4 regions of the Priestia megaterium genome follow, and region 3 is predicted to be linked to each of the others. Evidence: riboswitches for the same ligand, from Rfam matches in the RefSeq annotation. Region 3 holds a riboswitch; each other region holds the start of a gene.
What was found. Region 3 has a riboswitch for cobalamin ahead of CEQ83_RS09660 (ABC transporter substrate-binding protein). Riboswitches for the same ligand answer to the same signal wherever they lie in the genome.
Positions count from the first base shown of each region.

Region 1: linked by a shared signal. The riboswitch ahead of metE (5-methyltetrahydropteroyltriglutamate--homocysteine S-methyltransferase) and the one ahead of CEQ83_RS09660 (ABC transporter substrate-binding protein) in region 3 are both predicted to bind cobalamin.
Region 2: linked by a shared signal. The riboswitch ahead of nikA (nickel ABC transporter substrate-binding protein) and the one ahead of CEQ83_RS09660 (ABC transporter substrate-binding protein) in region 3 are both predicted to bind cobalamin.
Region 4: linked by a shared signal. The riboswitch ahead of CEQ83_RS12875 ((2Fe-2S) ferredoxin domain-containing protein) and the one ahead of CEQ83_RS09660 (ABC transporter substrate-binding protein) in region 3 are both predicted to bind cobalamin.

Region 1 covers NZ_CP023317.1:3,371,343-3,374,554, reverse strand. Annotated here, with positions in the region: gene CEQ83_RS17280 (metallophosphoesterase family protein) at 1-78, shown strand, start outside; gene CEQ83_RS17275 (hypothetical protein) at 378-629, shown strand; SAM riboswitch class I at 710-820, shown strand; cobalamin riboswitch at 900-1,088, shown strand; gene metE (5-methyltetrahydropteroyltriglutamate--homocysteine S-methyltransferase) at 1,239-3,212, shown strand, end outside.
Region 2 covers NZ_CP023317.1:480,841-484,052, forward strand. Annotated here, with positions in the region: gene CEQ83_RS02555 (tautomerase family protein) at 1-111, shown strand, start outside; gene ftsZ (cell division protein FtsZ) at 471-1,475, shown strand; cobalamin riboswitch at 1,478-1,668, shown strand; gene nikA (nickel ABC transporter substrate-binding protein) at 1,813-3,212, shown strand, end outside.
Region 3 covers NZ_CP023317.1:1,925,822-1,929,033, forward strand. Annotated here, with positions in the region: gene CEQ83_RS09650 (YpjP family protein) at 63-665, shown strand; gene CEQ83_RS09655 (thioredoxin family protein) at 854-1,168, shown strand; cobalamin riboswitch at 1,259-1,391, shown strand; gene CEQ83_RS09660 (ABC transporter substrate-binding protein) at 1,651-2,610, shown strand; gene CEQ83_RS09665 (adenosylcobinamide amidohydrolase) at 2,699-3,212, shown strand, end outside.
Region 4 covers NZ_CP023317.1:2,558,814-2,562,025, reverse strand. Annotated here, with positions in the region: gene CEQ83_RS12880 (M42 family metallopeptidase) at 1-388, shown strand, start outside; gene CEQ83_RS27075 (hypothetical protein) at 741-899, shown strand; cobalamin riboswitch at 1,046-1,224, shown strand; cobalamin riboswitch at 1,343-1,522, shown strand; gene CEQ83_RS12875 ((2Fe-2S) ferredoxin domain-containing protein) at 1,624-2,004, shown strand; gene cobJ (precorrin-3B C(17)-methyltransferase) at 2,018-3,212, shown strand, end outside.

The DNA of each region.
Region 1 (3,212 bases), 1.4 Mb from region 3:
TTTTTTGTTAGTCGGTACGACATTTTAGGACCTCTTCTTTGGAAGGATTTTGGACGACCTCGAAGAAGTTGTTTGTAAAAACAAGAGAATAGAAAGTTATGTTTAATGGAGAGCCTGCCTGTGATTCACAGGCAGGCTTTTGGAAGATTGTGCATAATGTTTAAAGAAACCTTGTAGCAGAAGGCTCAGTCAAACGTTATAATAGATAGTGAATGATGATATATTCTCTGTATTTGTCATATATTTGTATTACATATGTAATTGAAGAAAAACATTCACTTGATATACTGTTTAATGGCTTAACTTTATCTTGAAATTTACAGTGAACTGCCTGTTTATAGAGGCTTAGAAGATACACAGCAAATGGAGGAGCTATCATGGCAAACGAAAAGATGCAAGAAGGACTTAATCGTTTTATTAAGGAAGATTTAAATGACCTTTTAGGTAGACTGTTCCCCCTAATGGACCGAGAATGTGCGGAAGAAAAGAGAATGCTTATCGAAACGGCGGTAGAGTACATCTATTCTTCAGGGTATCATCAAGGAGCAAAAGACTTGATCGAAACACATCGAAAAGATGATTACAAATTATTAAGGCAAAAATTAGCGTCAACGCCTCCTGAAAACTAATTTTTTTGAAATTTCTTTTGACAACATAAATGTAAGGTGTTAAGATGACTCTACATTCAAAATATTATAAACAATTAAAACTCTTATTGAGAGAGGCGGAGGGACTGGCCCTGTGAAGCCCGGCAACCATTTAACAATCTTGTTAAAAAGGTGCTACATCCTGCAAAGCGTACAGCTTTGAAAAATAAGAGAGGATTTCATAGATACTATGCCTCTCTATTCATGATAGAGAGGCTTTTTATTTTATGTGAATATGTTTTGAATGAACAATTTCATAGAAATGCATCAGGTGCTGTGTAACGAATGTACGCAGCTTAAAAGGGAAGACCGGTGAAAAGCCGGCGCGGTCCCGCCACTGTAATGGGGAGCAACTTATTAACCACTGTTTCATGTTGAAATGGGAAGGGATAGGAAGCGATGAACCTAAGTCAGGAGACCTGCCTGTTGTATGCACTTAAGCTCTACGGGATATAGAGAGGAGTGAGGAATACGTGTTGAGAAAAACAGGCTATCTCAACTTTAGTTAAGTATGCGTATCATCTCTCTTTTCATTTCGAAAAGGGAGATTTTTTAGTTTAGCGATAAAAAAATATATAGGGAGTGGAAAAAATGAGCAGTGTAAAAAGTTCAAATGTAGGTTATCCAAGAATTGGTGAAAAACGAGAATGGAAAAAAGCGCTTGAGCAGTTTTGGGCAGGAAAGATAGAGAAAGATATCTTTCTTCAGGAAATTGAAGCTCTTCGTCTTGGGCATCTGAAAAAACAGCGTGACGCAGGAATTGAATTAATTCCAGTCGGCGATTTTAGCTTATACGATCACGTGTTAGATACAGCCGCTATGTTTGGTTTGGTGCCAAAGCGCTTTGAATATAACGGAGGCCCGGTATCCCTTGAAACGTATTTTGACATCGCCCGAGGAACAAAAGGTGCGGTAGCCTCTACGATGACAAAATGGTTTAACACAAATTATCACTATATCGTACCAGAGCTTGACGAATGTACGCCTGCCCTTGTAGAAAATCGTCCGCTTCAATTTTACAAAGAAGCAAAACAAAAGCTGAATATCAAAGGCAAACCCGTTATTTTAGGTCCAGTAACATTTGTGAAGCTGTCAAAAGGATATAAAAAAAGTGAGTTTAAAAAAGTAGTTGAACAGTTTGTTCCTCTTTATGCAACAATCTTAGCGGAGCTGGAGGCAGAAGGGGTCGAGTGGGTACAAATAGATGAGCCGATTTTAGCTACAACGCTATCAAAAGAAGACCTGGCACTGTATAAAGAAGTCTATGAAGCTTTGAAAAAAGCGGCACCGAATGTAAAAGTCATTTTGCAGACGTACTTTGACAGCGTAGATTACTATAAAGAAGTAGTTGCTCTTCCTGTTCACGGAATTGGATTGGATTTTGTACATGACCGAGGCGAAAATCTCACGGCGCTTAATAAATATGGTTTTCCAACTGATAAAGTGCTGGCAGCAGGAGTGATTGACGGACGAAACATTTGGCGTGAAAACTTGGACGAACAGCTTTTAACAATCAGTGAAATTGAAGAAGCTGTATCAAAAGACCGTTTGATTCTGCAGCCTTCATCAAGTTTATTACATGTTCCTGTCACGGTGAAAAGCGAAAAAACCATTGAGCCAATTCTAAAAAACGCGCTGTCTTTTGCAGATGAAAAGCTGAAGGAAATCACGCTTTTAACAAAAGCGGTGCAGCAAGGAAAAGAAGCAATTGAAAAAGAAATAAGTGTAAGCAAACAAGCGATTCAAGCATTAAATGGATCATCTTTTCGAAACCATCAAGACGTTCAAAAAGAGCTGAAGCAGCTGCACAGCTATAAAGCGGAGCGCCAAGCGCCGTTTGACGTACGTCAACGCGTTCAGCAAGAAGCATTTCAACTGCCGCTTCTTCCAACGACAACAATTGGAAGCTTTCCGCAAACAAAAGAAGTGCGAAAAGAGCGTCTGAAGTGGCGTAAAGGAGAGTTAAGCGATGAAGCATATGAAGCGTACATTAACGCTGAAATCAAAAAATGGATTGAAATTCAAGAAAACATCGGCTTAGATGTCCTTGTGCACGGAGAGTTTGAGCGCACGGACATGGTTGAATACTTCGGTGAAAAATTAGGAGGTTTTCAGTTTACGAAGTTTGGCTGGGTGCAATCATACGGTTCTCGCTGCGTGAAGCCGCCGCTTATTTACGGAGATGTCTCGTACGAGCAGGCGATGACAATCAAAGAAACGGTCTACGCACAGTCTCTAACCAATAAGCCTGTTAAAGGAATGCTGACGGGGCCAATTACAATTTTAAACTGGTCGTTTGTACGTGATGATATCTCACGCTACGACGTGGCCAATCAAATTGCGCTTGCTCTTAGAAAAGAAGTGGAAGCACTTGAAAGTCAGGGCATCTCAATGATTCAAGTAGATGAACCGGCGCTGCGTGAAGGACTGCCGTTAAAACGAGAAAACTGGGAAAGCTACTTGAACGCGGCGGTGTATGCGTTCAAACTAGCCACGGTATCGGTGCAAAACGAGACGCAAATTCACACGCATATGTGCTATTCAGAGTTCGAAGAGATTATTGAT
Region 2 (3,212 bases), 1.4 Mb from region 3:
GAAAGCTGCGGAATTCAGCCAAGCGACATTATGATTTCAATTGTTGAAAACGGTAATGCTGACTGGAGCTTTGGTATGGGAGAAGCTCAATTCTTAACTGGGAAATTATAAAATGGTTTATTATCTAGAGAAGCCCTTATTTCTAAGGGCTTTTTCTCATTTTGTCTATAAAAATATTATTCTCTTAGTCACATCTTACTCAAAATTAAATACAGACATCTGTCAAATGAATGATACAATAAGCTTATATGCCGTTTTGAGTGGGAAAACCAAAAAAGAGTTCGGCGTACTAACTTCGGAACAACAATAATTTTACATAAAGATGTAAAGATTTAAAGGTTAAAAGAGAAATGTATAAAATCTGTAAAACAAAAGAACAGTTACGCGTTAAACATAGGAGTAAAAGGTTCTTCACGTGTTTTTTCGGATAATAAGAGAAAGTAATTTTGATCATTGAGGAGGAACTTAGAATGTTTGGATTTGATGGAGATGTATCGCCATTAGTGCGAATTAAAGTAATTGGAGTCGGCGGTGGAGGAAATAACACCGTTAACCGTATGATTGAACATGGTGTACAAGGGGTAGAATTTATCGCCGTTAATACGGATGCTCAGGCGCTTAATTTATCTAAAGCAGATGTGAAAATGCAGATTGGTGCGGCATTAACGCGAGGATTAGGTGCAGGAGCTAATCCAGAAGTAGGAAGAGAAGCTGCAGAAGAAAGCAGAGAGCAAATTCAAGAAGTACTGCAAGGCGCAGATATGGTATTCGTAACAGCTGGCATGGGGGGAGGCACTGGTACTGGAGCAGCTCCGGTTATTGCCCAAATTGCCCGTGAACTAAATGCTTTAACAATTGGAGTAGTTACTCGTCCTTTCAAGTTTGAAGGAAATAAACGTACCAAGCAAGCAGTAGGCGGTATTACTGCGATGAATGAATCGGTAGATACCCTTATTGTCATTCCAAACGACCGTTTGCTTGAAATCGTTGATAAAAAGACACCTATGCTTGAAGCATTCCGTGAAGCAGATAATGTTCTTCGCCAAGGTATTCAAGGTATTTCAGATTTAATCGCTGTTCCAGGGCTGATTAACCTTGACTTTGCTGATGTAAAAACAATTATGTCTAATCAAGGATTTGCGCTTATGGGTATCGGACGAGCTTCGGGATCAGATCGAGCAATTGAAGCAGCGAAAAAAGCGATTTCTAGTCCGCTGCTAGATGCATCGATTGATGGAGCAAGAGGCGTGCTGCTGAACATTACGAGCGGCAGCAGCCTGAGTCTTTACGAAGTACAGGAAGCAGCAGATATTGTCACGTCCGCTTCTGATCAGGACTTAAATATGATTTTTGGATCTGTGATTAATGAAGATTTAAAGGACGAAATGATGGTAACCGTTATTGCCACTGGATTTGATGATGAAGGTATTTCACCATCAGCTTCCACTTCTAGAGTTTCAAGAGCACGCTACTAAATTAAATAACCAGCTTTTATGGTGGCAATTGTTTTTCAATTGCCTTAAAAGGGAATCCGGTGAAAATCCGGAGCGGTCCCGCCACTGTAACAAGGAGCCTTATGTCAAAAAGCCACTGTCTATTTAGAGACGGGAAGGCGGTATAAGGCAATGACTTGAAGCCAGGAGACCTGCCATAAATCGCAGCACACAATAACCTACGAGGATAGGGAGGTGTTTTGGCAGAATCAAAAATACGATAAACAAGGGATACGTTTATCTGAATTTGTTGTGAAGGCAAGCACTTCTTTTTAGAAGTGCTTTTTTTTGTGTATTAAAATAGAAGGTGGAAAAATGAATGATAAATAATAAAAAACTTGTATCTATGATATTTCTCGTGTTACTTTGCCTCACTGCTTGCGCTCCTAATGAAGAGAGCGTAAGTATAAAAGAAAGAAAGAAAACGGATAAAAGTGTGACGTTTTTATTTAATTTTACATCTGCAACGCTTGATCCTCATACGGACGATAATTATACAGCAGTTCGTGGGGGAGTAGGGGAGACGCTTGTTAAAATCAACGACGATTTAAAAATAAAGCCTTGGCTTGCTGAAAAGTGGGAAACGAAAGATAACGGCCTTACATGGACATTTATGATAAGAAAGAACATCACGTTTCAAAATGGAAAAGCGCTAGATGCAAATGCCGTTAAGTCTTCTCTTCAAAGAACGATAGATCAAAGTTATGCGATGAAAAACGCTTTAAATATTAAAGAAATGAAAGCGAACAGTCATGCGCTGACAATTACATTAAAAGAACCAATGCCTAAATTTCCTTCTGAATTAGTGCATCCAAATACAGCTATTATAGATGTTGATGCTTCTAATATAGCTAAGAAGCCCATTGGTACGGGTCCATTTCGCGTCTTGTCTTTTGATCAAGGAAATCAAGTAAAATTAGAAAGATATGAAAATTATTGGGGTGGAAAAGTGAAATTGAAAAGTGCGATCTTTGGATTTAACGAAGATGCTAATGCGCGAGTTGCTGCTCTTCAATCTGGAACAGCCGATATTATTTATCGCCCGCCTTTAGAAAGCTTGGGCACTTTACAAACAGATCCGTCTTTTAAAGTAAGTGGAGTACCTAGTGTGCGCACCCATTTATTGCTTTACAATCAAACTAATGACGCATTAAAAGACGAAAATGTAAGAAAAGCTATCGATACCTTATTGAACCGAAAAGAAATTGTTAGCAGCATCATGAACAATCAAGCGGCAGCGGCTCGAGGTCCATTTTTACCCCAATTTCCTTTTGCTGATAGTACTGCTAATGAGCAAAGAGGTATGACATCTGCTAAAAAATATTTAGAGAAAGCAGGCTATCAAATCAAAAATGACAAAGCAATCAAAAATGGAAAGCCACTATCGCTCTCTCTTGTCACATACAGTTCTTTGCCAGAACTGCCTTTAATTGCTCAGCTTATACAGTCTAATGCCAAAGAGTTAGGAATTACTATTAAGATTCACCTAGTTGAAGATAGCGATGAATATGTAATGGCAAAAGATGATTGGGATTTAGCATTGTACAGCCTTATCACAGCACCTAGAGGAGATGCCAGCTATTATTTAAGTACGAACTATTTGCCCGGCGGTGGTTTAAATGCCAGCCGGATTAATGATGATACGCTAACAAAAATGATAGAACAGTTAAATTCAACAGTAGATGACGCAAAACGAGATCAGTTAGCCAAACAAGCAAC
Region 3 (3,212 bases):
TGATAATGAATTTTACAATATGAAAAGACCATATGGGAAAAGATGAGAAAGGAAAGATACGAATGCCTAGATGGATAAAAAGAATGCTAATTGTATTTATTACAGTATTTACATTTGGGCTTGTCACTCCACCAGAATATTTATACGTTGATGATGCAAAAGCGGACAAGCAACATAAAGCAGGGTATGTAAGAGAAACAACTCCTGTCACAGCTGTTATAGAAGATATTCATTTGCCATATGAAGAACCAAAATATGAAGACGTTTCATCATTTGTTACGTATGCAATGGAATCAGCTGAAAAACAGTCAGTGGAAAAATTCGGAACAAAAATTGGTCCTGTCATTGAAGATGAATTTCGTCAAGCAGTGTTACCTAAAATTGAAGAAGTGCTGACCGACATTGGCACTGAACGTGAACAGTCAATTCAGAATCTCGAGATAAGCGAGCACCCTGCTGCTGGCTACGGTGAAAAGATTTTCCATGTATATGACCGGGAAACCGGTCAGGACTTAATACGGTTTCATGTACGGCGTGAAAATCCTCCAAAAGATGGATACTGGTTTAATTTTCACTATCATGCGGCCGCAGATAATTTTCAAAAGCATTATGATTTAGGGAAAATTTATTGGAACCGAAACATGCCGCCTAAGTGGTTCAGCTGATAATAGACACAACATTCTACAATTTCGAAATGTTAGCTTTTTTAAGCTAGCATTTTTTTACGTCTAAAACCGTTATGGTCTAAATAAGCTGAAACATTAGCACAACGATAAAAAAATCGTTTATAATGAAGTCAGACTTCTTACTATAGAATTGTAGGAAGGAACGAATAGACGCTGGAGGTAACACAATGAAACAATTTACGGAAGAAAAACAATTTCGCGAACAAATTAAGAATGAAACACTAAGCGTTGGGATTTTTACGACAACGTGGTGTCCTGATTGCAAACGTTTGGATATGTTTATTGATGAAATCGTTGACGAAAATACAGATAAAGCATGGTTTAAAATTGACAAGGATGAGTTTGAAGAACTTTCTGCTGAAAACAATGTAATGGGTATTCCTTCTCTTCTTGTATATAAAAACGGTGAAAAAATTGCGCACCTGCACAGTGCAAATGCTAAAACGCCTGAAGCGGTCCGTGAATTTTTAGCAACTCTTTAATTCCCTAAGCTGCGAGAGCATTCTCGCAGCTTTTTTTGTGAGAATGGCTATTTCCATTTTTCGATGAGTGGGGTATACTAGGACAAGTGAATAATCGTAAAGCAATAAGGTCTCAATTTAAAGATTGAGTGAAAAGGGAAGTCTGGTGAAAAACCAGCGCGGTCCCGCCACTGTAAGCGCTTTGTGCGTAAGTCAGGAGACCTGCCTTATTGTTAGCTGTGAAACCTTCGAGGAAGGGTGAAGCAGGGTAATGAACATACATATCAAGTATAGTGAACGGATTCTTTTCCTGCTTATCTTGACGTTACCTGCTTTGCTTTCAATTGAAAGTAAAGCTTTTTTATTTTGAAGCTGCTGCCGAGCAGTATACATAGTCAAAGCGGAAAAAACGGGATAGCGCTGCTTTTTGCATGATCATTTGCTTTTTCTTTAACGTGGAGGTTTCGTATTCACAATGAACAATATATAGGGGGAGTATTTAGATGAAAAAATGGCTTTCGTATTCCATTATTGCGCTGTTAGTCATCGTACTTGCTGCATGCGGTGCAGGCAGCCAAAGCAACAGTGATAAAAAAACGAAGCAAGATACAGAACAAACGTCACAAGCTGCGTTTCCAGTGAAGGTAAAAGACGCGCGTGATAAAGAAATTACGTTGAAAAAACAGCCTAAGAAAATTGTTTCATTAATGCCAAGTAATACGGAGATTGTATATGCCCTTGGCCTTGAAAAAGAATTAGTCGGTGTCACAAGCAACGATGATTATCCTAAAAGCGTAAAGAAAAAAGCGCAGGTGGGAGATATGAACGTTAATGCAGAAAAAGTTATTGCTTTAAATCCTGATTTAGTGCTGGCACACGCTTCAAGTATGGGCGTTTCAGATGAAGTATTTAAACAAATTGAAAGTGCGGGTATTCCGGTATTTGTTGTAAAAGATTCAACAACGTTTGATACGGTTTATGATTCTATTACGCAAATTGGTAAATTAACGGGTAAAACAAAAGAAGCTAATCAAACAATTAAAGACATGAAAGAAAAAGTAGCTTCAATTGAGAAAAAAGCAAAAACGATTTCAAAAGAAGATCGTAAAAAAGTATGGATAGAGGTATCGGGAGCTCCTGAGATTTATACAACAGGAAAAGGTACGTTCATGAACGAAATGCTTACTATGATCGGTGCTGATAACGTAGCGGCTAGTGAAAAGGGTTGGGTTAAGTTTTCTGAAGAGCAAGTTGTTAAGTTAAACCCTGACGTTATTATCGCAACGTATGATGCAGACAAAAATGAGATTATGAAGCGTCCCGCTTGGAGCAGCATGACTGCTGTAAAAGAGGGGAACATCGAAAAGGTTAATCAAAACAAAATCAACCGCTTAGGACCTCGTATTGTAGATGGCTTAGAGGACTTAGCAAAAGCAGTATACCCTGAGGTGTACAATAAATAAAAAGAGGGACCATATTCCAGTTCGAATTGAAAAGGGGATTGGTCCCTTTTCACATCTTAAAATTGAAGAACGGCCTGAGCTTTTAATCATGAAAACCGAGACTTCTTATAAAACATACAGCTCAGGCGTTTTAGGAACAGGCATCACGGAAACGGACACCTTTTACAATCGATTTGTTCATAAAGACTATTATTCAGATACTCCTTCTTTAGAGTATGAGCAATATTTGATGAAAGAAAATGTGCGCCATGAGCAAATCGTAGGGTTGATGACAGCGGTTTGGTTAAAAGAAAGAGCGATTTACTGTTATGAAGGCTACGGAGTAAGAGTAGCTTCCGTGATAACGGCTGGAGTAGGAAACGCAGTGGATATTACAGCTGACGAAGCTGTCCCTTTCTATTCCTCTCCCGGTACAATTAATATGTTTTTTTTCGTGGAAGGCAGGCTTACGGATGCGGCGTTTTTACAGCTTTTTATTGCCGCTACAGAAGCCAAAACAAAAACGCTGTCACAGCTGGGTGTCATAGATCCAGCTACAAAGACGATTGCTACGGGAACATCTACGGACAGTATCTCAGTTGCAGCGTCTCAGCAAGGACCAT
Region 4 (3,212 bases), 630 kb from region 3:
AATTGGATACGGAGGAAATTCTAATATTACGCCTCAAACGGTAGAATACTTAGCGGTTGATATGGGTGCCATGGGAGATGGACAATCTACTGATGAATACACCGTGTCTATTTGTGTAAAAGATTCAAGCGGCCCATATCATTACGGTTTGAGAAAGCATTTGGTGGAGCTAGCTAAGCAGCATGATATTCAGTACAAATTAGATATTTATCCGTTTTACGGATCAGATGCTTCTGCTGCTATTCGTGCCGGGCATGACATCGTACACGGCTTAATTGGTCCAGGAATTGATTCTTCTCATGCGTTTGAGAGAACGCATCAAGATTCATTAAACCATACGTACAAGCTTCTTTACCACTATGTGCAATCGAACATGGTTCTGCTTTAAGAAAGGAATATTTAATTAGTGTATTTTTATGCAAAACAAAGAGCAGTACGGGACTGTGATGTCTGTACTTTCCTTTCCTAAAAAAGAAGCCGGCTGTCCGGCTTCTTTTTTTAATAAATACTATATATTTTTTTACTGGTGAAGCAACAGTTGGTAAAAAAAGCACCTTTTTTAAAGAGGTATAATACGGCTTAAACCTTTTGTACATTTTGTTCATTTACAGAAGTTAAAATGTTTTTAAATTTTTAAAAGTTTCTTGTGACAAGTTTTGTAGAATGGGTTTTCAAAAGGATATGGTTTCGTCATAATGTGGATATAGCGATCACTACAATAATCGGAGGCGAATCTTTTCATGTGGGTACTGACGGTATATGCTGGAAAAGAAATGAAAATGTTTGAATTTGAAACTGAAACGCAGGCGAGAGAAGCTTTTGCAAAAACAAATGGCTGTAAAGTTCTTTCAGAAGTCGTGTATTATAATGATCCTCATTTAACATTAGTAGCTATATAATGAAAAAACAAGAGCTGACTTTATGCTCTTGTTTTTTCATAGCTTCTTGTATCTTACGAAAAGAATAGAGTTGAAATAAAAAAAAATGTACGCTATGATATGGTAGTTACTTCTATTATTCTGATAGTTTAAAAGGTTCATATATATCAAACAGCAACAGTAAAGATGCCAAGAAGGCTTAATAGGGAAACTGGTGAAAGACCAGTACTGCCCCCGCAACTGTAAGTGTGGACGAACGAGTATAACCACTGTGGAAAAATCACGGGAAGGTTCTCAAGTAGAATGATACACAAGTCAGGAGACCTGTCTTTATTGTGAAGTTTCTATTTCTCCGGGGAGCGGGAAGGGAAACGTTGGCTTAAAGTGGCATTCGTGTACACTTTTATTCTGACGTTTTACCCGCTCGCATATTAGCGAAGCGGGTTTTTCTCGTAGCACAAAACTACATATCGTGCAAAAAAGGTGCGCAATGTTCACATTGCGTTAAATGGGAAGTCTGGTGTGAAGCCAGCGCGGTACCCGCCACTGTGAAGAGGAGCTGATTGCATATGCCACTGTATTCGGGAAGGCGCAATCAAGTGATGAATCGAAGTCAGGAAACCAGCCTTTTTCTAATGCGAAGCTTACCCTACGGGATATAGGTGGAAGTGCAAAAACTTAGTTTGAATTTTTCTGCGCCTCTATCATTGATAGAGGCGTTTTTTTAGTAAAGGAGCGAATAAGTGTGACGACGTGGAACTTAAATGGAACAAAACATCACGTATTGATTTGTAATGGAAGCAGCTGTATGAGAAAAGGTGGAGAAGAAGCCACTCAAGCTATTCGAAATAAAGTGACTGAACTGAATCTAGATGAAGCGGTTCACACAACCCGTACGCGCTGTAACGGAAGATGCAAAGATGCTCCTGTAGCTATCGTGTACCCTTCAGGAGATTGGTACAAGCAGGTCACTGAAAACGTAGCTCATCGAATTGTTGAAGAACATTTAGCAGGAGGCTGCAGTATAAAGGAATCACTTATTTATGAATATGATCAAAACGGTTTTGTTTCTCCGGAAAAGAGTGACTCCATAGAAGGAATTGACAAAGTAAAAAGTAACGCATAAAGGAGGAGCTAGCATGAAAGGTAAACTGTTAGTTATTGGATTCGGCCCAGGAAGCTTTGAACATATTACACAGCGAGCAAGAGAAGCCATTCAAGAAAGTGATATGATCATTGGTTATAAAACCTATGTGGAATTAATTCAAGGACTATTAACGAATCAGCAAATTATTAGTACAGGAATGACCGAAGAAGTAAGCCGTGCACAAGAAGCCGTAAAGCAAGCTGAAGCGGGAAAAACCGTGGCGGTCATTTCAAGCGGAGATGCAGGAGTATACGGAATGGCCGGCCTTGTGTATGAAGTGTTGATTGAAAAAGGATGGAAAAAAGAAACGGGCGTAGAGCTGGAAGTGATTCCTGGCATTTCGGCTATTAATTCATGCGCATCCCTCCTTGGGGCGCCCGTGATGCATGATGCCTGTACGATTAGTTTAAGTGACCACCTTACGCCTTGGGAGTTAATCGAAAAACGAATCGAAGCAGCTGCACAAGCAGATTTTGTAGTAGCTTTTTATAATCCGAAAAGCGGAAGACGCACAAGACAAATTGTGGAAGCGCAAAGGATTTTATTAAAATACCGTTCCCCCGATACGCCTGTTGGTCTTGTGAAAAGCGCTTATCGTGACCGTGAAGAAGTGGTAATGACCAATTTAAAAGACATGTTAAATCATGAAATAGGCATGCTGACTACCGTTGTTGTCGGAAATTCATCTACGTTCTTTTACGATGACTTAATGATTACACCGCGCGGGTATCAGCGTAAATATACCCTCAACCAAACAGAGCAGCCGCTAAGACCGCATCAGCGACTTCGAAAAGAAGCAGAACCATGGGCTCTTGATCAAGAGGAGACTGTAAAGCAAACGGCTTCAGCTATTGAAGATGTTCAGAACACAAAAGAAGAAAAAGCAGCTTCACGAGCTCTGGCAGAAGAAGCGCTTCAAGCAATTTTAGGTGAAACTACTTCACCGGTCGTACACCAGCCAATTGAGTCTATTTTTGAAGTGGCAGTTAGTCCAGGGCTTGCAAATAAGAAGTTTACGCCCGTTCAAATGACAACACTAGCAGAAGTTGTTGGTGAAAAAGGTACGATGGAGTATACGCCTGACCATCAAATCAAACTGCAAATTCCAACGGCTCAGCCAGATGTGATTATTAAAAAGCTCCAATCAGCTTCCTTTTTACTATCTCCAGTCGGAGACGTGTTTACAA